DNA from 3 places in the Photobacterium ganghwense genome. Region 1 is predicted to be linked to each of the others. Evidence: riboswitches for the same ligand, from Rfam matches in the RefSeq annotation. Region 1 holds a riboswitch; each other region holds the start of a gene.

Region 1 (7,180 bases):
CGGAGAAACCGAAAGGCTATAACTACTGTCTGTCGGATTACATTGCACCGAAGGACAGCGGGAAGCCGGACTGGATTGGCGCGTTTGCGGTTACCGGCGGCATCGGAGAGCGAGAGTTGGCCGATAAATTTAAAGCCCTGGGTGATGATTACAATGCCATCATGGTACAAGCGGTGGCTGACCGTTTGGCTGAAGCGTTTGCCGAGTATCTGCATGAGCAGGTGCGTAAAGAGATTTGGGGATACTCGCCGGACGAAGCGCTGTCGAATGACGAACTCATTCGTGAGAAATATCAGGGGATCCGTCCGGCACCCGGCTACCCGGCGTGTCCGGAACATACCGAGAAAGGCACCTTGTGGGAGATGCTCAATGTCGAAGAGGCCATTGGGATGTCACTCACCACCAGCTATGCTATGTGGCCGGGAGCGTCGGTCTCAGGCTGGTACTTCTCGCATCCGGACTCACGCTATTTTGCTGTGGCACAAATTCAGGAAGATCAGCGTGATAGCTATGCCGAGCGCAAAGGCTGGGATCTGGTTGAAGCGGAAAAATGGCTGGGGCCGAACCTGTCATTGTAATGCAGCAAAGGCGTAATGTATTAAAGGCGTAATGACTCAAAGGCCCCGGATGCCACAGCTGCGGGGCCTGTTTTTTACAGGTGACACCCATCGGGAACACTGACACGGCAACAATCATACACTGATATGAAAAAGGCGCTCATCATGAGCGCCTTTTTTGTGTCCCGGACTTGGGTTACTTCGCGGCCTCAAACAGGGCAGCGTGGAGGGTTTTAACCACTTCGCGCGATTCGCTGGTTTTGACCAGGAAACACAGGTTGTGCGGACTGGCGCCAAAGCAGATCATGCGCGGACTGTAGTTGTCCAGCTTGCCAAAGACCTGAGTGGCGGCTCCCGGGGCTTCGCCCAGTTTGTTGCCGATAAGTGCAACCAGGCACAGATCCTGTTCTACTTCCACACGGCACAGCTTGCTGAGAGCCTCTGTTGCTGCGGCTGGCAGGCTTGGTGCTCCGCCGCCGGTGTTAGTCTGATCCAGGGTCAGTGAAACGCTGACTTCAGACGTTGTGATCAGATCAACAGACACCTTATGTTCACCAAGGATGCGGAAGACTTCTGACAGGAAGCCATAGGCATGGAACATATTCAGGCTGGTCAGGGTGACCAGGGTCTGGTTGCAGCGCAGGGCCAGTGCCCGGAATTTTGGTGGCTGGGCCACGTGCTGGCGAATCCAGGTTCCACCTTGCTCCGGTGCTTTTGATGAACCGATGAACACCGGAATTTGCTGGCGGATGGCTGGCAGCAACGTCGACGGGTGCAGAATTTTTGCCCCGAAGTTAGCCATCTCAGAGGCTTCGCTGAAGCTGATTTCCTGGATTGGCATGGCGTTGGCTGTAATACGCGGATCGGTGCTGTACATCCCCGGAACGTCGGTCCAGATCTCCAGAATTTCTGCACTGATGGCTTCGGCAACCAGTGCTGCACTGTAATCACTGCCGCCACGGCCCAGCGTCGTTGTCTGGCCGGTTTCATCAGAACCGATAAAGCCCTGAGAGACAATAATTTGATCAGACTGGAGCAGCGGTTGCAGTTGCTCACTGGCCAACTGGCGAATTGCATCCACATCCGGTACGGCTTTGCCGAACTGGCTATCGGTACGCATTACCGGGCGAATATCAAAACGGGTAGCTTTAGCCCCCATTTCGTTAAGAATTTGGGTAAAAAGAAAAGTCGACAGTAATTCGCCGTGGGCGACCAGCTGATCGGTCAGTTGCACGGAAGGGGCGCTGGCAGTTTGTTTGGCCAGGGCTTCAACGTCTGTCAGAAGTTGGTCGATCTCAGCTGCTACCGCTTCCGGGTGAGTCAACTGATCAATGATCGATTGGTGAATCGTTCGAAGTTGTTGTAGCCGTTGTGAGCGCTGCTCGTTGTCGGCAATTCCATTTGCTAATTCAACCAGCAGATTGGTTACGCCGGAACACGCACTGATTAATACCACTTTAGCAGCTGGGTTGTCCTTGATAATCGTTGCGCTTCGACTCATGGCGGCATGATCGGCTACACTGGTGCCGCCAAATTTCGCTACAGTAATTGGTGGAGGAACAGTAAAGTTAGTATTTACAAAGCTCAAAACAAGGTCTCCCAATCAGAAGTGTAAAAACGTTCTTAAATTTAGGGGGAATGACCCGGGATCAAGATCCCGACGCAAATGTCAGGAGAGCAATAAGGTAGGATGTAGTCAGGTACAACAACCAGAAGCTCCCCACCTTTCCACTACCTATATCGTCTGGAAAGGTGACAGCCAGAAGGATTCAACCTTCCAAGCCGATATGCCATGCCCCCTGTCACAACATATCTCGGCGCTACTCCCCCTCTCCAGACTGCCTTGGGGTGGGGCCCCGCAATCCTAGATACCTGGGTAACGCTCCTCTTCTGTCTGCCCCTGAGATAAGGTGCATCTCAGGATGAACAAAAAACGTGCTCTATTGAAGCGGATTTGAGAGTCTTTTGTCAATCATGGCGGGGCAGAATATGCAAAATAATTGCAAATTTTTTGTCTTTCCCGGACGGAGGAATCGCAGGGGGCAAAAACAGCGCTGTCACAAGAGACGCAACTTGTGATCAGACCTGATATAGTCAGTACGTACCTTACACCAACAGGCCTTACCATCAGGGAGAAATAATAATGACAATTGGTAGTTTTTATCCGCCACAGCGTACACTCATGGGACCGGGTCCATCAGATATTTATCCGCAGGTGTTACAGGCCCTGAGTCGTCCGACCATCGGTCACCTGGATCCGCTGTTCATCGGGATGATGGATGAGCTAAAACAGCTGCTGCAATATGCTTTCCAGACAACTAACCCGTTCACGATAGCGGTCTCTGCGCCGGGCAGTGCCGGGATGGAGGCTTGCTTTGTGAACCTGGTTGAGCCGGGCGACAAAGTGATTGTCTGCCGCAACGGTGTGTTTGGTGACCGGATGCGTGAAAACGTGGAACGCTGCGGCGGTGTTGCGGTGATGGTGGACAACGCCTGGGGTGAACCGGTTGATCCGCAGTCAGTGGCTGAAGTCCTTGAGGCACACCCGGATGCGAAGATTGTCGCGTTTGTCCACGCTGAAACGTCGACCGGTGCGCTGACTGATGCCGAGGCAATCGCTAAGCTGGCACGTCAGCACGATTGTCTGACTATCGTGGATGCGGTGACCTCGCTGGGTGGCGTACCGCTGCTGGTGGACGAATGGCAACTGGATGCGGTGTACTCCGGCAGCCAGAAATGCCTGTCTTGTGTTCCTGGTCTGTCGCCTCTGACGTTCTCTCCGCGTGCGGTGGAGAAAATTCAGAGCCGTCAAAGCAAAGTACAAAGCTGGTTTCTCGATCAAAGCCTGGTTCTGGGCTACTGGAGCGGCGAAGGTAAACGCAGTTACCACCATACAGCACCGGTGAACAGCCTGTATGCCCTGCATGAAGCGTTGGTGCTGCTGAAAAATGAAGGGCTGGAAAATGCCTGGCAGCGTCACCGCGACGTCCATCTGGAATTGCGTGAAGGGTTGGAACAACTGGGTATCGAGTTTGTGGTTGATGAGGCGTACCGCTTACCACAATTGAATGCGGTGCATATTCCTGCCGGGGTAGATGATGCGCAGGTGCGTAAAACCCTGCTGGAGCGTTATAACCTGGAAATTGGTGCCGGACTGGGTGCGCTGGCGGGCAAAGCCTGGCGGATTGGCCTGATGGGCTATGCTGCACGCAGCGAGAACGTTGCGCTGTGCCTGAAAGCGCTGGAGTCAACCCTGAAATAAGTGTCGGCCTGTTCAGTCAGGCTCTTTCGTTTTGCTACTGTTCGGGCAGGCGCTGCCCGGAACAGGCAGGTCGAGACCAAAACGGCTACCTTACGGTAGCCGTTTTTTATGGCTGTGTCCTATGGAGCGGATGCTTGCTCCGGGGGCACCTAGTCAGTGACTGCGGGGGGAGCCGTCAGGACGACCGCACCCGATGTGACAGGTTCCGCTTTAGCGGCTGGCGCAAAAATCTGCCCTGGGAACAGGTAGCGGGCTTCCTGTTGTACCTGCTCGGCCAGCGCGGTTTCACCGAGATGCTGGTACGCAGCAATCAGGTTTTGGTACAGCGTGGGGCGTGGCCAGATCAGGGCTTTTTGGCGAGCCCATGCAATATACGTCTGAATCAGTGCCGGGTTGGCGGTGGTAATCCCAACCTGCAGCTGGGTGACGTGCAGATCCCACTCAAATCGATCCTGCCAGGCCCATGGATTGTTGACCTTCAGCAGGTAGTCAATATTGGCCGGTTGGCGGGTCTCAAACTGGGTTAATTGATGGCCCGAGTACAGGGTAGTGGTCATGAAACCAGTGGTGAGCACCGGCAGGATCAGAACCAGTCCCCGAATGGACAGCACATACTCCACCTGACGGCGGTAGTATTTGGCGGTCAGATTGTCCACCCAGTAGATCAGGATAATGAACATCACCCAGTGCGGTAGGGAGTGGTAAAACGGATACTCCAGCTGGGTATGCAGGGTAATCGGCAAGAACAGGCCAACCAGTGCTAATTGGGTGCCAGCCCGGGCTTTGCGGATTTTCAGAAAGACGGCGGCGGCGGCCAGCAACAGTCCCAGTAACGGCAGGATGCCCCCTTCTGCAGCCCAGTAAGCCAGTTCATTATGCGGGTGATCCAGCGAAGGCATACCATAGGGCTTGCTCGGGTCCTGATGGTGCCACTGCGCTGTTTGGGTCACATAACTGGTTTCGAACCGGCCATAGCCATAGCCTGACAGCGGTTTGGCCAGGAACATATTCACGGCCTGAGGAATGTGCATGGCACGCGGGCTGATCAGGCTGAGGCGTTCTTCCTTGGGGGCCCAGCCGGTGTGCTGGTTTACCTGCCAGGAAACACTCAGTCCCATTACCACCATCAGCAGCCACATTCGCCACTGGGCTTTGGCGGCAAACCGGCGCAGGTAAGGAATCATCAGCACCACACCCACGGCGGCTCCCAGCCAGCCGGTGCGGGAACTGAGTACCACCAGGATAGGTAGGGTAACCACCGGCGTCAGTAGCAAGATCAGCTGCAGCCAGGACCATTTCCCCCGATACATAGGCAGCCTTGCCAGCAGATAAGCCGAGAGCACCAAGCCGGTTGCCAGAAAACTGGCCATCACATTGGGTTGCTGAAAAATACCGTACGGGCGGTTTTCTAGCGTGTTGTAGCCGATCGGGTTGCCCGGCTCCAGCCACAAAAACTGTACCCAGCCAAAGCCCGCTTCGAGCCAAACGCCCAGCAAAATCAGCCACAGCAGACGCTGCCGCTGTTTATGGGAAAACGCAAACTGCTGCAGGCCGACAAAAAACAAAAAGCCGGCCCATAAGCCAATCAGACGAGGCAGGGCAGTAGCGCTATTGGCCTGCGGAAACAGCACCGGAATAGTCAGCAGCAAACAGCAGACGAACAGCACCAGGGTTAGGCGGGAATAGCGCCATACCCGCTGGCGACAGATTTCCAGCAGGCCGAAGGCGATAGCAAAGCTGAACGGGATCCAGCTCATCGCATTGAATGGCAAGTTCAGGCCAGCACCGCCCGGGTTGTGCTGAAAATAATGCATGGCCAGCAGGAACAGGAAGCCCAGTGAGGCCAGAAACGGTTTGACCATGGGTTTGCTGATCCCCTGCTCGGCAAGTCGCGTGCCTTTTACATGTAAAACAGTCATGGCTGTTCCGTCTGTCACAGGGTGAAAGAAATAAAACCGGGCATCATGGGCCCGGTTGTCCTATCTGAATGTTGGAAGCGGCCAGCTTCAGCTCGCCGCAGTGAGTGCCGGTAACAGCGGCTTCAGGAAGCGGGCGGTATGCGAGCCTTCAACCAGTGCCACCTGCTCCGGTGTCCCGGTTGCAATAATTTCACCGCCGCCACTGCCGCCTTCTGGTCCCAAATCGATGATCCAGTCTGCCGTTTTAATAACATCAAGGTTGTGCTCAATCACCACGATGGTGTTGCCGTGATCTCGCAGGCGGTGCAACACGGTCAACAGCTGCTGAATATCATGGAAATGCAGGCCGGTAGTCGGCTCATCCAGAATATACAGTGTTTTACCTGTATCGCGTTTGGACAGCTCACGTGCCAGTTTGACCCGTTGGGCTTCCCCGCCGGATAAGGTGGTCGCGGCCTGACCGAGACGGATATACGATAACCCGACATCGATCAGCGTCTGTAATTTTCGCGCAATCGCTGGAACTGCATCAAAAAATTCGCGGGCATCCTCGACGGTGAGTTCCAGCACTTCATCGATGGTTTTACCTTTATAGCGAATTTCCAGGGTTTCGCGGTTATAGCGCTTGCCCTTACAGACATCACACGGCACATACACATCCGGCAGGAAGTGCATTTCCACTTTGATCACCCCGTCGCCCTGGCAGGCTTCACAGCGTCCACCTTTCACGTTAAAGCTGAATCGACCTGGTTTGTAGCCGCGGGAGCGGGATTCCTGCGTACCGGAAAACAGCTCGCGGATCGGAGTGAAGATCCCGGTGTAGGTCGCTGGGTTGGAGCGTGGGGTCCGGCCGATCGGGCTCTGATCAATGTCGATCACTTTGTCGAAGTGCTCCAGATCGCGGATCTCGCGGTAAGGAGCCGCATCGCCGCCAGCTGCGCCGTTGAGCTGGTGGTGGGCGATCTTAAAGAAGGTGTCGTTGATCAGGGTTGACTTGCCGGAGCCGGAGACCCCAGTCACGCAGGTCAGCAGACCGACCGGAATCTCTGCGTCGACCTGCTTGAGGTTGTTACCGCTGGCCCCCAGCAGTTTTACGGTGCGGGCCGGATCCATCTCCACCCGCTGTTCGGGCACGGCGATCATCTTTTTGCCACTCAGGTACTGGCCAGTCAGCGAGTCGGCGTTGCTGAGGATGTCCTCCAGTTTCCCTTCGGCAATGATGCTGCCGCCGTGTACCCCGGCCCCCGGGCCAATATCTATGATGTGATCGGCAGTACGGATGGCATCTTCGTCATGCTCGACCACGATCACGGTATTGCCGAGATCCCTGAGATGAGTCAGGGTTTTGAGGAGTCGCTCGTTGTCGCGCTGGTGGAGACCGATAGACGGTTCATCAAGGACATACATGACACCGACCAGACCGGCACCAATCTGGCTGGCCA
Region 2 (7,180 bases), 710 kb from region 1:
GATTCAGATTGGCTTCACCGTTAATGACATTAACAAAGTCATACACCACACGACGCTCACAGCCCATGATAAGGTCAAGATTCCGCAGGCCGATATCGAAATCGATCACTGCTGTTTTCTTGCCGCTCAGAGCAAGGCCCGATGCGATAGCTGCACTAGAGGTCGTCTTACCAACGCCACCCTTACCAGAGGTTACCACGATGATTCGTGCCATTCTTGATTCCTTATTAAACGCTATAGAGCCAGGTGCTCTATGTTCAAATTATTTTCGTTCAGCGAGATAACGACATTTTGCCCCCAGAAATCTTCCTGGATGTTGTCGCTCAGCCAATAGTTACCCGCAATTGAAATCAGCTCAGGTTGCAGGTTGTGACAAAAGATTTGCGCTTCCTGTTGCCCGCTGGCACCGGCTATTGCGCGTCCCCTCAATGTACCGTAGATGTGAATGCAGCCGTCGGCAATGACTTCCGCGCCCGCACTGACATGATTCATGATGACAAGATCACAATTCTTAGCATAAATCTGCTGGCCTGACCGAACCGGGGTGCGAATGATGCGAGTAGGGGCCATAACCGGCTCTGTCGCCTTGGCCTGACGCGCAGCATTCATGATCGCAAATCCTGCTGCTTTGGCTTTCTCCTGGAGCCGGGTCGCTTTGCATCCGCTGATGCCGACCGGAATCACACCGGCTTCGCTGACTTTATTTTTCAGCAGTGAGAAATCGATGGAATCGCCAGCCTGGCTGACATCGATAACTACGGGGGCGGATGCAAAAAAATGAGGAGCCTGCTCTACTTTCTGTTTCAGAAAGTCGGCAGCCTTATGGATGTCGCCGTCCACCAGGTGAAGGGCAGAGAGGGTGAAAGAGCCTCCCTTGAGTTCTGCTACTTTTGTCATTTGTCTAGCTGACTGTCGCTAAATTAGCCGTTCAGGTTCGTTATCTCTTTAGTACCTTGCATGTTATATTCCAAACCGTATATCAGCAAGCTATCCTTGCTTTAGCGTTGTAAATTCAGACAGGCGTCGCATCCCCCGTGGGCTGTGGGTTCCGGAGGGAGAGAAGTCGCGATGTTGTGGTCTGATACTGAGTCAGTTTTATCAAAAGGTTCTATCAGCATGTTGTGTGCAATTTATAAAAGCCCAAAGAAAGACAACACTTATCTCTACATCAATAAGAAAGACGATTTCTCTGCGGTGCCTGAAGCGCTGCTGAGCACTTTTGGCACACCACAGTTTGTCATGGTCCTGAAAATTGGCGACCGGAAGAAACTGGCATTGGCCGATATTGAAAAAGTGAAAAGTGAACTGCTGGAAAAAGGGTTTTATCTGCAGGTCCCACCGCCGGTGACGAATTTACTGGAAGAATATAAAGCCGCAAAGAAAGCCGCTTCACCATCTCAGGAATAGTTTATGCGTAAGCAATTGATCACGGCCCTGGTGGCCCTGGGCTTAGGAATGTCATCAGCGGTGATGGCCGCGGATGAAGGTTTCGATACCTATGTAAATGTACTGAAAACCGAAGCGCGGGAAAAAGGCATTTCGGAGCAGACCATTCAATCAGCGTTTGATGGTATTACATTTATTGAGCGTGCCGTTAAAGCAGATAAAAATCAGCCTGAGCGTAAGTTGACGCTGGATGAATACCTGCCGCGTGCCGTTCCGGAATGGAAAAAGAAACAAGCGAACCAGCTTTATCAGGAGCATAAAGCGGTGCTGGATCGAATTGGTCAGCAATATGGTGTCCAGCCGCGGTTTGTGGTTGCCCTGTGGGGTGTTGAAAGTAATTTCGGTCGCCTGACGGGCAATTACAATGTGGTTGAAGCGTTAACGACGCTGGCTTATGAAGGTCGTCGTGAAGCCTTTTTCCGTAATCAGGTGATGGCGGCGCTGGAAATTATCGATGCCGGCCATATTACCGCCAAAGAAATGAAAGGATCCTGGGCCGGGGCAATGGGACAACCTCAGTTCATGCCAACTTCTTTCCTGGCTTATGCCCGTGACGGAAATAATGACGGCAAGGCGGATATCTGGCAAACCAAAGACGATGTTTTTGCTTCTGCGGCGAATTATCTGCATGAAGCCGGCTGGAATGATGAATATACCTGGGGCCGACAAGTTTCGATTCCGGATAACATTGATGCCACATTGCTGGGTGTTCAGCCAGAGAAAGGCCGTTCGTTGTCTGAGTGGCAGAAGTTGGGTGTACGCCGTATGAATGGGCAGAATTTACCAGATACTGCGATTGATGCATGGCTTATTCAACCTGATGATAATCACGGAAGGGCATATTTGGTGTATGGCAATTATCAGTCACTATTAAAATGGAATCGGTCTCACTATTTTGCATTGGCTGTGAGTTATCTGGCAGACAGTATTCGCTAAATATTGCTTGGTGAAATGAATGGAAAGCCAGACTTTAACGTCTGGCTTTTTTGTACATTTCAGCGGACAGACCACAAGCAAAATATTTCCATTATCTTTGGCCGATGAAGCATCGAATAACGCGATAGCGCTATATTCAGTGACGGGTATTTAGAATAGTGACAGTGGCGAGTTGAAATAAGCAAAAATGTGATGGTAACTATAAATTATGAATAAATGAAAATCTTTCAGCGGGACATCTCAAGGTAAAGTAAATACTCTATAAGTAATCCGGATTTTATTATTTTATTTATTTTCAATAGCTTATGGTTGTGTTTCGGGTGAGAAAAAACCCGGTATAAAACCGGGTTTTTATAAGATTCAGAGGTAGGAGATTAGATCTCAAAATCTTCCAGAGATTTACCTTCATCCAGCGCTTTTTTCAGTGCGCTTGGTGTACGGCCTTGGCCTGTCCAGGTTTTCTCATCACCGTTTTCATCAATGAAACGGTATTTCGCTGGACGCTGAGCGCGTTTTTTAGGTGCTTTGCTGATAGCGGCAAGCAGTTCTTCTGGATCGATACCGTCAGCAATTAGCATGTCACGGTATTGAGTCAGTTTCTCCATGCGTTCTTCTTCTTTTGCACGCTCTTCAGCTTCTGCTTCTTCACGCTCAGTAACGACTGTTTGAAGCTTTTCCAGCGCTTCCTGAAGTTGCTCCAGAGAATATTCACGAGATAGGGCACGCAGGCTTCGGAGGTTTAATAGCACTTTCATTGCATCAGACATTTTTATTTCCTGTTGGAGTAATACTATGAAAATAATATTAGCAGTCTTAAATCAATAATTGCAATAACTAAAATGGTTATTATGAGCCTGAATATAAATAATTTGGGGCTTATTATCGGCATGTTAACTTAAGTAATTAACCATTCTTAATAATGGGATTAACAGCGACAGGAATTAACATTGTGGCCGGGGATAAGTGACCAATTTAATAAAACGGAATGAGTTTCATATAAGCTGGCTTAATATCGGTTTGCCTGGGGTGGTGGTTTTTTAATCACTCAGGCAAGACTATTCACTATTAATGTTAATTTTTTCACTTCAAGTTGTTGCAATCAGATCTTAAAGCCGTAGAATCGACTATACCTTGACCAAGGGTAGAGGCGCATCGTCTATCAGTAGCAAGTCGGAGGGTGATTCCGATGAGGGCTTGCAAAAGGAGCCGGTGCCGAAGTGAGAGAGGGTCATCATGCCTGCTCGCTGGGGTTGTCATCGAATAGAGGCAACACTGCCATAGTATATAATTACATTAACTATGGAGCGCTACTGTGGAGTCGGAAAAGGGGCACCTCTCTTTCTTTCACTCATTTTTCACGTTTTTAAGACGTGGCCAGCAGTAGATCTCCAACCAAGATCGGTTGTAGTAGAGATCATGAATATTGTAGATTTTTCACACTCCGCTGTGTCTGTGTTGCCCCCGCTGGTGGCACTGGGCCTGGCTATTGCGACGCGTCGCGTCTTGTTGTCTCTGGGCGTAGGTATTCTGCTTGGTGCCTTATTGCTAAATGATTATTCCGTTACGGGAATGGCCGGATATATCGGCAACACTGTAAAGGGATTATTCATTGAGGACGGCGGCATTAACACCTGGAATATGAGCATTGTCGCGTTTCTGGTGTTGCTGGGCATGACTACCGCTTTGCTGACCCTGTCCGGGGGAACCCGTGCGTTCGCTGAGTGGGCACAAACGAAAATTAAAAGTAAGCGTGGCGCAAAACTACTGGCTGCATTTCTGGGCGTATTCATTTTTGTAGACGACTATTTTAATAGCCTGGCTGTCGGTTCAATTTCTCGCCCGGTCACGGACCGTTTTTATGTGTCCCGTGCCAAGCTGGCTTATATTCTTGATTCAACTGCTGCGCCAATGTGTGTGCTGATGCCGGCCTCTAGCTGGGGGGCGTACATTATCACGCTTATCGGCGGCATTCTGGTGACACACGGTGTCACTGAATACACACCTCTGGGGGCATTCCTGCAACTGGCCCCGATGAACTTCTATGCGATTTTCGCCCTGCTGATGGTATTTGTTGTTGCCTGGTTCCAGCTGGATATCGGCTCAATGAAAAAACACGAGCTGGAAGCCAGCCATTGCCGCGGCTTTGATGAAGGGGATGATGACACCCTGGCGAAAGACCTGAACGATGAACTGGAAATTCAGGAAAGTGAGCACGGCCGCGTAGGCGATCTGGTGATGCCGATTGTGGCTCTGATCGTGGCAACGTTCTTCTTTATGATTTTCACTGGGTATCAGACGCTGCTGGCAGACGGTAAAGCCTTTGATGTTCTGGGCGCGTTTGAAAATACCGATGTGGGTGCCTCTCTGGTATACGGTGGGCTAATCGGCCTGGCGGCTGCCATGATTCCAGTGCTGCGTCAGCGTATTCCTGCCAGTGAAGTAGTTTCCACACTGTGGATTGGTGCTAAGTCAATGTTTGGTGCGATTTTGATCCTGCTGTTCGCCTGGAGCATTGGTAGTGTGATCAGCGATATGGCGACCGGTAAATACCTGTCGACCCTGGTTGAAGGCAGCATCAATCCGATGTTCCTGCCTGCGATCCTGTTCCTGCTGGCAGGGCTGATGGCGTTCTCAACCGGTACCTCTTGGGGAACATTCGGTATCATGCTACCAATCGCCGGTGATCTGGCTGCGGCAACTGACATTATGCTGATGCTGCCGATGCTGGGTGCTGTACTGGCAGGCTCGGTGTTTGGTGATCACTGTTCACCGATTTCAGATACCACTATTCTGTCGTCTACTGGTGCGCGTTGTCATCACATTGACCACGTGTCAACGCAGCTGCCGTATGCGCTGGCTGTCGCTGTGGTATCGACAGTGGGTTTCCTGGTACTGGGTTTCACCAGCTCACTGGCGGTGTCGTTCATGAGCGCAACTGTTATGTTTGTGGTGGTGTGTGCGATCCTGTCCTGGTTGTCTCGCCGTCCTAGTGAGTTGGCCGCGAAAGCCTGAACAATCTCTTAGGTTCAGCGTTAAGCTTGAACGCTAAGTCCTGATACTGTAATGAAAAGCCTGCCATGTGCAGGCTTTCTTTTTGGCGGTTTGCGGCAGTTGCTCTGATCCGGATGATACAAGCGATCGGGCAACGGGTGACAGAGCTCCTTTTAATTTGGCTGGGATTTCTGTAGCATCTCGCCAGTTTTTTCTTACCATTCTAAAGATAATCAGAGAAGCTTACTTAATGGCTCAGATGTACTTCTATTACTCGGCAATGAATGCGGGTAAATCTACCACCTTGTTGCAGTCATCGTTTAATTACCGTGAGCGTGGGATGACGCCGGTTATTTTTACTGCGGCAATTGACGACCGTTACGGGAAGGGGAAAGTCAGTTCACGTATTGGTCTGCAGGAAGATGCTGAGCTATTTTCCGTGACGGACGATCTGTATGCGCGTTTGCAGGATATGAATACGACGCAGAAACTGGATTGTGTGCTGGTTGATGAATGTCAGTTTTTGACGAAAGAGCAGGTTTACCAACTGACAGAAGTGGTCGATAAGCTGCATATTCCGGTGCTGTGCTATGGCTTACGGACAGATTTCCGCGGTGAATTGTTTGAGGGCAGCCGCTATCTGCTGGCCTGGGCTGACAAACTGGTTGAACTCAAAACAATCTGCCACTGCGGCCGTAAAGCCAATATGGTGATTCGTCAGGATGAGCACGGCAATGCAATTGCTGATGGTGATCAGGTCGTGATTGGCGGCAATGAACGTTATGTCTCGGTGTGTCGTACTCACTACAAAGACGCGCTCGAAAAATAACGCTGCCCTTGCGCTGTGTCGGATATGTCCGCTGAAGTTGGTTTTTTCAGCATAGCTTTGTCCGGCATGGTGGACGCATGAATGAATAATAAAGCCCGGCCTGTAGAGCCGGGCTTTTGTTTTTTTTCGATTTGCTTAGGTACTCTTTAAACGGTTTATTTAATTGCTTTATTTAACCGCTGTGTTTAAGCGCTAGGTTTATATGTTTGGCTTCAATAGCAGTGCGGTTATTTATGACGCTCTTGAAGACGCTGGGTAATATCTGCCAGTGACAGCCCCTGATCCTGAAGTAACACCAGTAGGTGGTAAATCAGATCGGCCGACTCATTCACTAGCTCCGCCTTGTCACCCGACGTTGCCGCAAGCGCGACTTCAACACCTTCTTCTCCCACCTTCTGCGAAATCCGCTTGGTGCCACGCGCGTAGAGGCTGGCAGTGTAGGACGACTCAGGATCGGCACCTTTACGAGCAGCCAGGACCTGCTCAAGTTGATGAAGAAACACCAGAGCCGGTTGTTCAGTCTGTTCTTCACCAGATGCATCGGTATCAAAACAGGTGGTGGTGCCCAGGTGGCAGGTTGGCCCAACCGGCGCGACCTGTATCAACAGCGTATCCTGATCGCAATCGAGGCGGATACTTTTCAGATTCAGCGCATTGCCGGACGTTTCTCCTTTGGTCCACAGGCGATTTTTCGACCGTGACCAGAACGTTACCTGATTGGACGCCAGCGTTTTGGTTAGCGCTTCGTCGTTCATGTAGCCCAGCATCAGCACCTGACCGCTGGTGTGATCCTGGATGATCGCCGGGATCAGGCCGTTGACTTTTTCCCAGTTAATTTTACTGCTCAGACTCATACCCGGACCTCCACGTTATTCTGTTTCAGGTATTGCTTTAATTCGCCGATATTGATGATTTGCTTGTGGAAGACCGAAGCCGCCAGAGCGCCGTCGACATTCGCCTGTTTGAAAGCATCGGCAA
Region 3 (7,180 bases), on a different replicon from region 1:
AGAAGGTGATTTGCTCAACCTCGGACACGAATTTGTGCAGCTTGCCTTCCTGCAACACTTTCAGCTTGCCATTAGCAACGTCAATGGCCAGTCCGCTGGCGGTGAATGTGCCGCAGAAGTAGAGCGATTTGGCATGCTGAGTGATGTTGATAAACCCGCCGCAGCCGGGCAGTTTGTCACCGAACCGCGAGACGTTGATGTCCCCGGTTTGCGCGCATTGGGCCAGACCGAGAAACGCCTGATCGATGCCTCCGCCGTCGTAGAAATCAAACATCTGATCCTGCGTAATGATGGCTTCCGGATGGTGGCTGGCCCCAAAGTCGAGTCCGCTGGCCGGTAATCCGCCGATCGCGCCGGGCTCGACCGTCAGCGTTAGGTGCTCCAACAGACCAATCTGACCGGCAACGGTGGCGATGTACTCCGGTACCCCGATTCCGAGGTTCAGCACGGCCCCCGGTTGTAATTCCATCGCGGCACGGCGGGCGATCAGGGTTTTAGGATCCAGTGTTGTTGCTCCCGCTGCCGTTGTAGAGCGGGGAGCGGCATGGCGGTAAGAGGGGCCGGTGACAAAGGCCGGGTTGAAGCCGGTGGCGAAAGTTTGCATGTGATCGCCTTCATCGTCGCACTTGACGATCGCATCGACAAAGATCCCCGGGATCTTGATGCTGTGCGGATCCAAGGTGCCAGCCGGAACAATATGTTTGACCTGAACGATCACTTTGCCGCCCTGATTACGTGCGGCTTGGGCTGCGGCCAGATTTTCAACCACCAGACACTCGTCTTCCATGGTGATATTGCCGTTTTCGTCAGCGGTAGTGCCGCGAAGGATGGCGATATCAACTGGCAGGCGCTGGTAGAACAGGTACTCTTCCCCGTGAAGATTGACCACATTGATCAGATCTTCCGTGGTCACCGCATTGATTTTTCCGCCTTCCAGACGGGGATCGACAAAAGTATCCAGACCCGTGGTGGTGAGTGTGCCCGGTTTACCGGCGGCAGTATCCCGCAGCAAATGGGAAATCACACCCTGAGGCAGGTTATACCCCTCGATTTCGTTGCTGAGTGCCATTTTCTGAAGTTCGGGTACCAGCCCCCAGTGTCCGCCAATGACCCGTTTCACCAATCCTGGCTTGGCCAGATGGTTGGCGGCACGCCCTGTTCCGTCTCCCTGACCAGCGGCAAAAATCAGCGTTAAGCCTTGTGGGCTGGCCGTATGGCGGTAGCGCTCGCCCAGTGCTTTAACAAGCATTTCCGGCACCACGGAGCCAATGAATCCTCCCAGCATCACAGCGTGTCCGTTCTCAACCCAGGCGGCCGCCTGCTCGGCGGTAAGTTGGCTGACTGGCATTCGTACTTCCTTTTCACGATTAAGTTGTCAAAAAAGTGTATGAAGTGTTTCATGCCGAATTAATATCCACAGATGAAATTGTTATTTTCATATCTGTCGGTTAACCGTCATGCGAAATAAATAACTGACTGATAATAAATGGTTTTTATGTCTTTTGCCTGTTCGTAATCTGCCAGGGAATAGGGCAATACCTTGACTGGGATCCCAGTTTGGGTCCGTCCGGCGCTGAGACGGAAAAAAGCGGTATTTTCAATCATGGCTGCTCGGTCTAGCATGTTAATGACCTGTTACACATGACGTGACCCGGAGAAAAAATATGGATGTTGCTGTAATTTTACTCACCCTGGTGGGCCTGATGTACTTTGCCTACCGTGGTGTGTCTGTTCTGGTTCTTGCCCCGATTCTGGCAATGGCGGCGGCGTTGTTAACCAGTGATTTCCCTTCCCTCTACGCACTTTCAAACGTGTTCATGCCTGCGGCGGCGAACTACATTAAACTTTATTTCCCTGTATTTATTGCCGGTGCCATTTTCGGCAAGTTGATGGGAGCCTCAGGTGCGGCACGTACTCTGTCGGCATTCATCATTAAAAATCTGGGGCCACGCCACGCGATTTTGTCTGTTGTGCTGGCGACAGCCCTGCTGACATACGGTGGGGTGTCACTGTTTGTGGTGGTGTTTGCCATGTATCCCATTGGGGCGGAAACTTTCCGCGCGGCAGGCATTCCGAAGCGTCTGCTGCCTGCAGCTATCACGCTGGGGGCGTTTACCTTTACCATGACGGCATTGCCGGGAACTCCGCAGTACCTGAACACTATGCCGACCATTCCATTTGGCACTACGATTTATGCTGCGCCGGTACTGGGCTTGCTGGCGGCGACCATGATGCTGGTGCTTGGCACGCTCTGGATCAAAATGCGTGCGCGTAAAGCAATGGCTGCCGGTGAAGGCTATGGGGAAGAGTCGGATGCTGAATCTGCGGGTAAGGAATCGGATCCTGCGCCGGGGGTGATCATGGCGCTGGTACCAATTGTGCTGGTGTTTATCATCAACTTCCTGCTGACGAATGTGTATTTCAAGTCACCGGAAGTGGTCGATAACTACAAGGCGCTGGAGGTGAACATTAACGGCACTTGGCCGGTGATTCTGGCTTTGGGCGTGGCGATCGTCTTTATGCTGGCGGCATTTCGTCAGTATCTGTTTGAGCCAAACAAGCAGGTGTTTGATGGTTCTGTGGGTTCGTTGCTGCCGATTTTTAACACGGCTTCGGAAGTCGGTTACGGGGCGGTGATTACTGCGCTGTCAGCCTTCGTGGTAGTGAAAGCCGGGATTGCGGCGATTGATATTCCGGATCTGTTTAAGGTGGCGATTACCTCAACCAGCCTGGCGGGGATCATCGGCTCATCGTCCGGCGGTACCGGGATGGTGCTGGCCATGCTGGGTAATGACTTCATGAGCATGGGCATTAACCCTGAAGTGCTGCACCGTGTGGTGCTGTTGGCGGCGGGTGGCCTTGATACGTTGCCTCACTGTGGCGCGGTCATTACGCTGCTGGCGGTCTGCCGTCTGACGCACCGCCAAAGCTACGGGGATATTGCTGTGGTGACCATGGCGATTCCACTGCTGGCTGCCTTTACGGTGATAGTGGTACACCTGACGACCGGGCTTGTGTAGCGAGCCTCTGTAATCAATTGATGTACAAGTGATTTTAGCCTAGTTACTTACGCTTATTCACTTAAGCGTAGCCACAAAACCTGGCTGCTATTCTCACACTGAAACGCCCCTGCGCTTACCGCGATATGCGGTCTGCTGACAGGGGCGTTATTCTTGCTGGCAGGGCTGCACGTAAATCGCGTCTGTCGGAAAGCGGCCATCCCGGCTGGGATGCTGGCTGTGCAACCGGCATAAGTCGTGATGGATACTGATCGCCTGCACCCGAAAATTCTCGGTGTGCCACTGACCATCTTCCCGGATACGAATTTGCAAATTTTCGCCGTTACTGACGTGTTCGGGCAGACGAATGTCATAGGTATCGCTGAATGCCAGCAGCCAGTAATCGTCCATGGTTACCAGGCGACCTGTCCCCGGTGTTGTGACCGCACTGACATAATCCAGTTTCTGGGCAGCATGCACCGGAAACACTGCGGAAAACACACTCATCCCGACCGCAATCATAGCGCCCCGCAGCGCCCTGAATCTTGCCATCGCTGGGATAGGTCTTGCGATGCTACCGCTCATAGACACCTACCTCTCATAGACACCTACTACTCATTGATACCTACCGCTCATAGACACCGACTATGAATAGGTACCTAGCTGTCATAACAACTCATCACGAAGTGACGGTGATAGATTTAACTATAGTGCGGCCCTGTGGCTAGCCCGGACAAGAAAAGAGACACCGCTGATGCATGAAAGCCACAACAAAAATGCCAACACAAAAAAGCCACGCAAAAAAGCGATGACAGCAAAGCGAATAGAAAAAAGCCTCCGGCACTTGAACGTGCGGAGGCTTTGCATGAAGAGGGCGGATTTACCGGTTAAGCTTCAGACGATGCCAGACTGAGCTCGGGGTCGCTCTGACGACGGCGAAGGGCAAACAGGCAGAAGGCCACAAACCAGACACTGCTGGCGGCGACACCCAGCCAGGACGAATGGGTAAAGCCCATGACCAGATAGCCGAGCAGTGCACCGAACGCGACTGAACCGGCATAAGGTAGCTGAGTGAGCACGTGGTCCATATGGTGACAACCGGCACCCGTTGCCGACAGGATACTGGTGCTGGAAATCGGTGAGCTGTGATCGCCAAAAACTGCGCCAGCCAGTACGGCGGACAGCATCGGCAGTAACATGGTGATGTCACTGGCTGCCGCAATGTCACCGGCCAGCGGCAGCATGATGCCAAATGTTCCCCAGCTGGTGCCGGTGGCAAACGCCATGACACATGACAGCAGGAAGACGACGGCTGGCAACAGTTCTACCGGCAGACTGCCCTGTGACAGTGACGCGAGGTAAACGCCGGTTTGCATGTCGCGTACTACGGTGCCGATTGTCCAGGCAAACAGCAGAATAATGATCGCAGGCATCATGGCTGAGATCCCTTGCGGCGCGGCTTTCAACCAGATTTTTGCCGACAGTTTCAGGCGCAATGCCAGACCCATCGAGACCACCAGGCTGCAGATTGCACCGTATACCAGCGACAGGCCAACGTTGGTATTTTCAAACGCGCCGATCAGGCTGAAGGCTTGTCCTTTATCGGACAACACATCCGCACCGGACTGAACCATGAAAAAGACGGTTGCAGCGGTCAAGGTCAGGATCGGCAACACCATATCAATCATCCCGCCCTGAGCGGTTTCTGGTGTTTCCATATCCAGACCCGGCGGACGGCCTTTACTGTGATCCCACAGCTGACCTTGCTGGGCGCGGGCTTCATGCTTTCGCATCGGCCCGATATCCAGCTGGAATGCAATAACACAAATCACCATCAGCAGGGTAAAGACCGCGTACAGATTCATCGGCATCATTTCGACAAAGGCGGCGATCGGGCTTTGGTCCGTTAGCTGGTGGGCCGCCAGAATACCGCCGACCAGTGCGATAATGTAGGCACCCCAGGAGGAAATCGGCATCAGGACGCACACTGGTGCGGCGGTTGAATCCAGCAGGTAGGCCAGCTTGGCGCGTGAAATCTGAAACCGGTCGGTCACTGGTCGGCAGATAGCGCCAACAGACAGGCTGTGAAAGAAATCATCAATGAAGAAGATGAAAACCATCAGCCCGGTCAGGGACTTGGCACTACGGCGATCCTTGCACCGTACGGCTGCCCAGTCGGCAAAGGCCTGAGTGGCACCGGACACACTCATCAGACTGATCAGTGCACCGAGCAACAACATGAAAATCAGCATGTTGACGTTATCGTGGTTTAGGGCACCGCCGCTCCAGAAGATAGCCACTATTTTCTGATACAGGTAGTTCAGGGTCTGGGACAGGGAAAATTGGTTCAGCATCAGGGCACCGGCAACGATACCTGCACCCAGTGACAGCAGTACCTGTCGGGTGACGACAGCCAGCAACACCGCCAGCAAGGGGGGAAGCACGGACCAGGCAGAATCCGCAAAAGGAACAAGGTTCATGATCTCATTTCACCTACAACTTAAAGGTGGAGATCTACCAAAAGGACATGTAACGAAATCGACAACCAAGGCATGACGTGTTACCCCTTAGGTAGCGCTCCATAGGAAAAACTATGGCAGTGCTGCGCCTGTTCGACGCAGCCCCAGCGGCTGAGTTTGATGACTCAGTCACTTCGGCGCTGACTCCTTTCCCCGGCTTCATCGGTATCACCCTCTGCTCGGTTACTGATAGGCAGCGCGCCTCTACTGATTTAGGGTTGCTGCGAGCAGACACGGGTCTGCCCACAGCAAATGTTATTATATACGGCTATTTAGCGATGTCAGCATACAATTCACTTTCAATGACTATTAATTCAGCACTATGAATTGCTTTCGATCAAGGAACTGTTGAACAAAGCGCTGTGGCGGAAAAAACGCCGGCTGACAGAGCGGTGAATTCTCAAACCTCAATCCAGCACAGCGAAGCGACTGACCGTTTAGAGACAACACCGCCGGGGCAAAAGTCCCGGCAGTTGGTTGATTAGTTGGTTGATTGATATGCTGATTGATTGATATGCCGTTAGTAGTATCAGGCAACGTGGGCCGATTGGCAATCAACCAGGGAGTCCGGCTGGGTGTGCGTCTCTGCAGGCAGGGCGAAGAACTGCTCATGCAGCGTGCAAATGGCACTCTGGTAGTCATTGTCATCGACCACAAACTGCACGTTGACGTTACGTACCGATGAGTGGGCGGCAATCGGAAAACATTCTGCCTGCATCAGCGCTTGCATTCCCCGCCGCAGTGCCTCATTGGTGTTTATGTTGGCCCCGATGGCAGAAATCATTGCGACCAGTCGCCCGGTAATGGCGGCCTTCGGATACCGTTTCTCCGCCTTATATAACACCTGATTAAGGTTATCGGCACCACCGGTCAGGTAGTAGGTGATTGAGTTGGCGTTCATCTCTTTGCCAATCAGGTTGACGCTCGACTCACGAATCAGTTGCATGATGTCGTAACCGACATTATCAACGTGACCTACCATCGCCTGATCAAACAGATGCAGCGCAAATACTTTGTCACGCCCGGCAATGATTTCAACCCGATCCTGCGAGGGAGTAAAGGCATTTGAAATCAGCGTCCCCGTGTGCTCTGGCTCAAAGGTGTTTTTGATTTTCAACTCGATATTGTTCTGGCGAAGTCCGGAAGCGGCATTGGGGTGGATCGCTTCCATCCCCAGATTCGCGAGCTGATCGGCCACATCGTAGTTTGTTTCCCCCATAGGCAGAACCGACTCTGGCCCCACGATGCGCGGATCTGCGCTGCTGAGGTGATATTCCTTATGGATGATGGCCTGCCGCGCGCCGGTCAGCACCGCGATGCGGCTGAAGGTCATCTCGCTGTAACCGCGGTCGTACGTTTTCATCAGTCCTTCGTCACAATAGGCGTATCCGGTGACGATAGGCAGTTCCTGGCTCAGGTCGATATCGGCAAACGCCTGACGAATGACGTCATCCAGATCACCGGTGTACTGATTGTTCCAGCTGGACAGGTCAACAAAGCGCGCATTGATACCCAGCGTTTTCAGCTTCAGGGCGGTATTGAAGGCGCTGTGCGCCTCACCGAAGGAGGAGAGAAACTCTCTGACCTGAGGCAGATAGTGGCGCAACGTGAACTGGCCGAATTCGCACATTTCCAGGATGTTGGTGATGCACTGTTTTGCAT

What was found. A riboswitch is a leader RNA that binds a small molecule or an ion and turns the genes downstream of it on or off. The one in region 1 is predicted to bind lysine.
Region 2: another riboswitch for lysine. It lies ahead of FH974_RS04910 (Na+/H+ antiporter NhaC family protein); the one in region 1 lies ahead of lysC (lysine-sensitive aspartokinase 3).
Region 3: another riboswitch for lysine. It lies ahead of FH974_RS24530 (Na+/H+ antiporter NhaC family protein); the one in region 1 lies ahead of lysC (lysine-sensitive aspartokinase 3).

The regions. Positions count from the first base shown of each region.
Region 1 covers NZ_CP071325.1:291,120-298,299, forward strand. Annotated here, with positions in the region: gene metH (methionine synthase) at 1-578, shown strand, start outside; gene lysC (lysine-sensitive aspartokinase 3) at 754-2,145, opposite strand; lysine riboswitch at 2,263-2,455, opposite strand; gene FH974_RS01465 (pyridoxal-phosphate-dependent aminotransferase family protein) at 2,701-3,819, shown strand; gene FH974_RS01470 (PglL family O-oligosaccharyltransferase) at 3,969-5,738, opposite strand; gene uvrA (excinuclease ABC subunit UvrA) at 5,826-7,180, opposite strand, start outside.
Region 2 covers NZ_CP071325.1:1,001,895-1,009,074, forward strand. Annotated here, with positions in the region: gene minD (septum site-determining protein MinD) at 1-214, opposite strand, end outside; gene minC (septum site-determining protein MinC) at 235-897, opposite strand; gene FH974_RS04895 (YcgL domain-containing protein) at 1,117-1,407, shown strand; gene FH974_RS04900 (lytic murein transglycosylase) at 1,411-2,382, shown strand; gene FH974_RS04905 (DUF3037 domain-containing protein) at 2,757-3,176, opposite strand; lysine riboswitch at 3,517-3,700, shown strand; gene FH974_RS04910 (Na+/H+ antiporter NhaC family protein) at 3,799-5,394, shown strand; gene FH974_RS04915 (thymidine kinase) at 5,624-6,202, shown strand; gene hisIE (bifunctional phosphoribosyl-AMP cyclohydrolase/phosphoribosyl-ATP diphosphatase HisIE) at 6,430-7,056, opposite strand; gene hisF (imidazole glycerol phosphate synthase subunit HisF) at 7,053-7,180, opposite strand, start outside.
Region 3 covers NZ_CP071326.1:1,858,556-1,865,735, reverse strand. Annotated here, with positions in the region: gene FH974_RS24545 (acyl CoA:acetate/3-ketoacid CoA transferase) at 1-1,348, opposite strand, end outside; gene FH974_RS24540 (GntP family permease) at 1,665-3,020, shown strand; gene FH974_RS24535 (hypothetical protein) at 3,168-3,584, opposite strand; gene FH974_RS24530 (Na+/H+ antiporter NhaC family protein) at 3,887-5,479, opposite strand; lysine riboswitch at 5,564-5,733, opposite strand; gene FH974_RS24520 (aspartate kinase) at 6,048-7,180, opposite strand, start outside.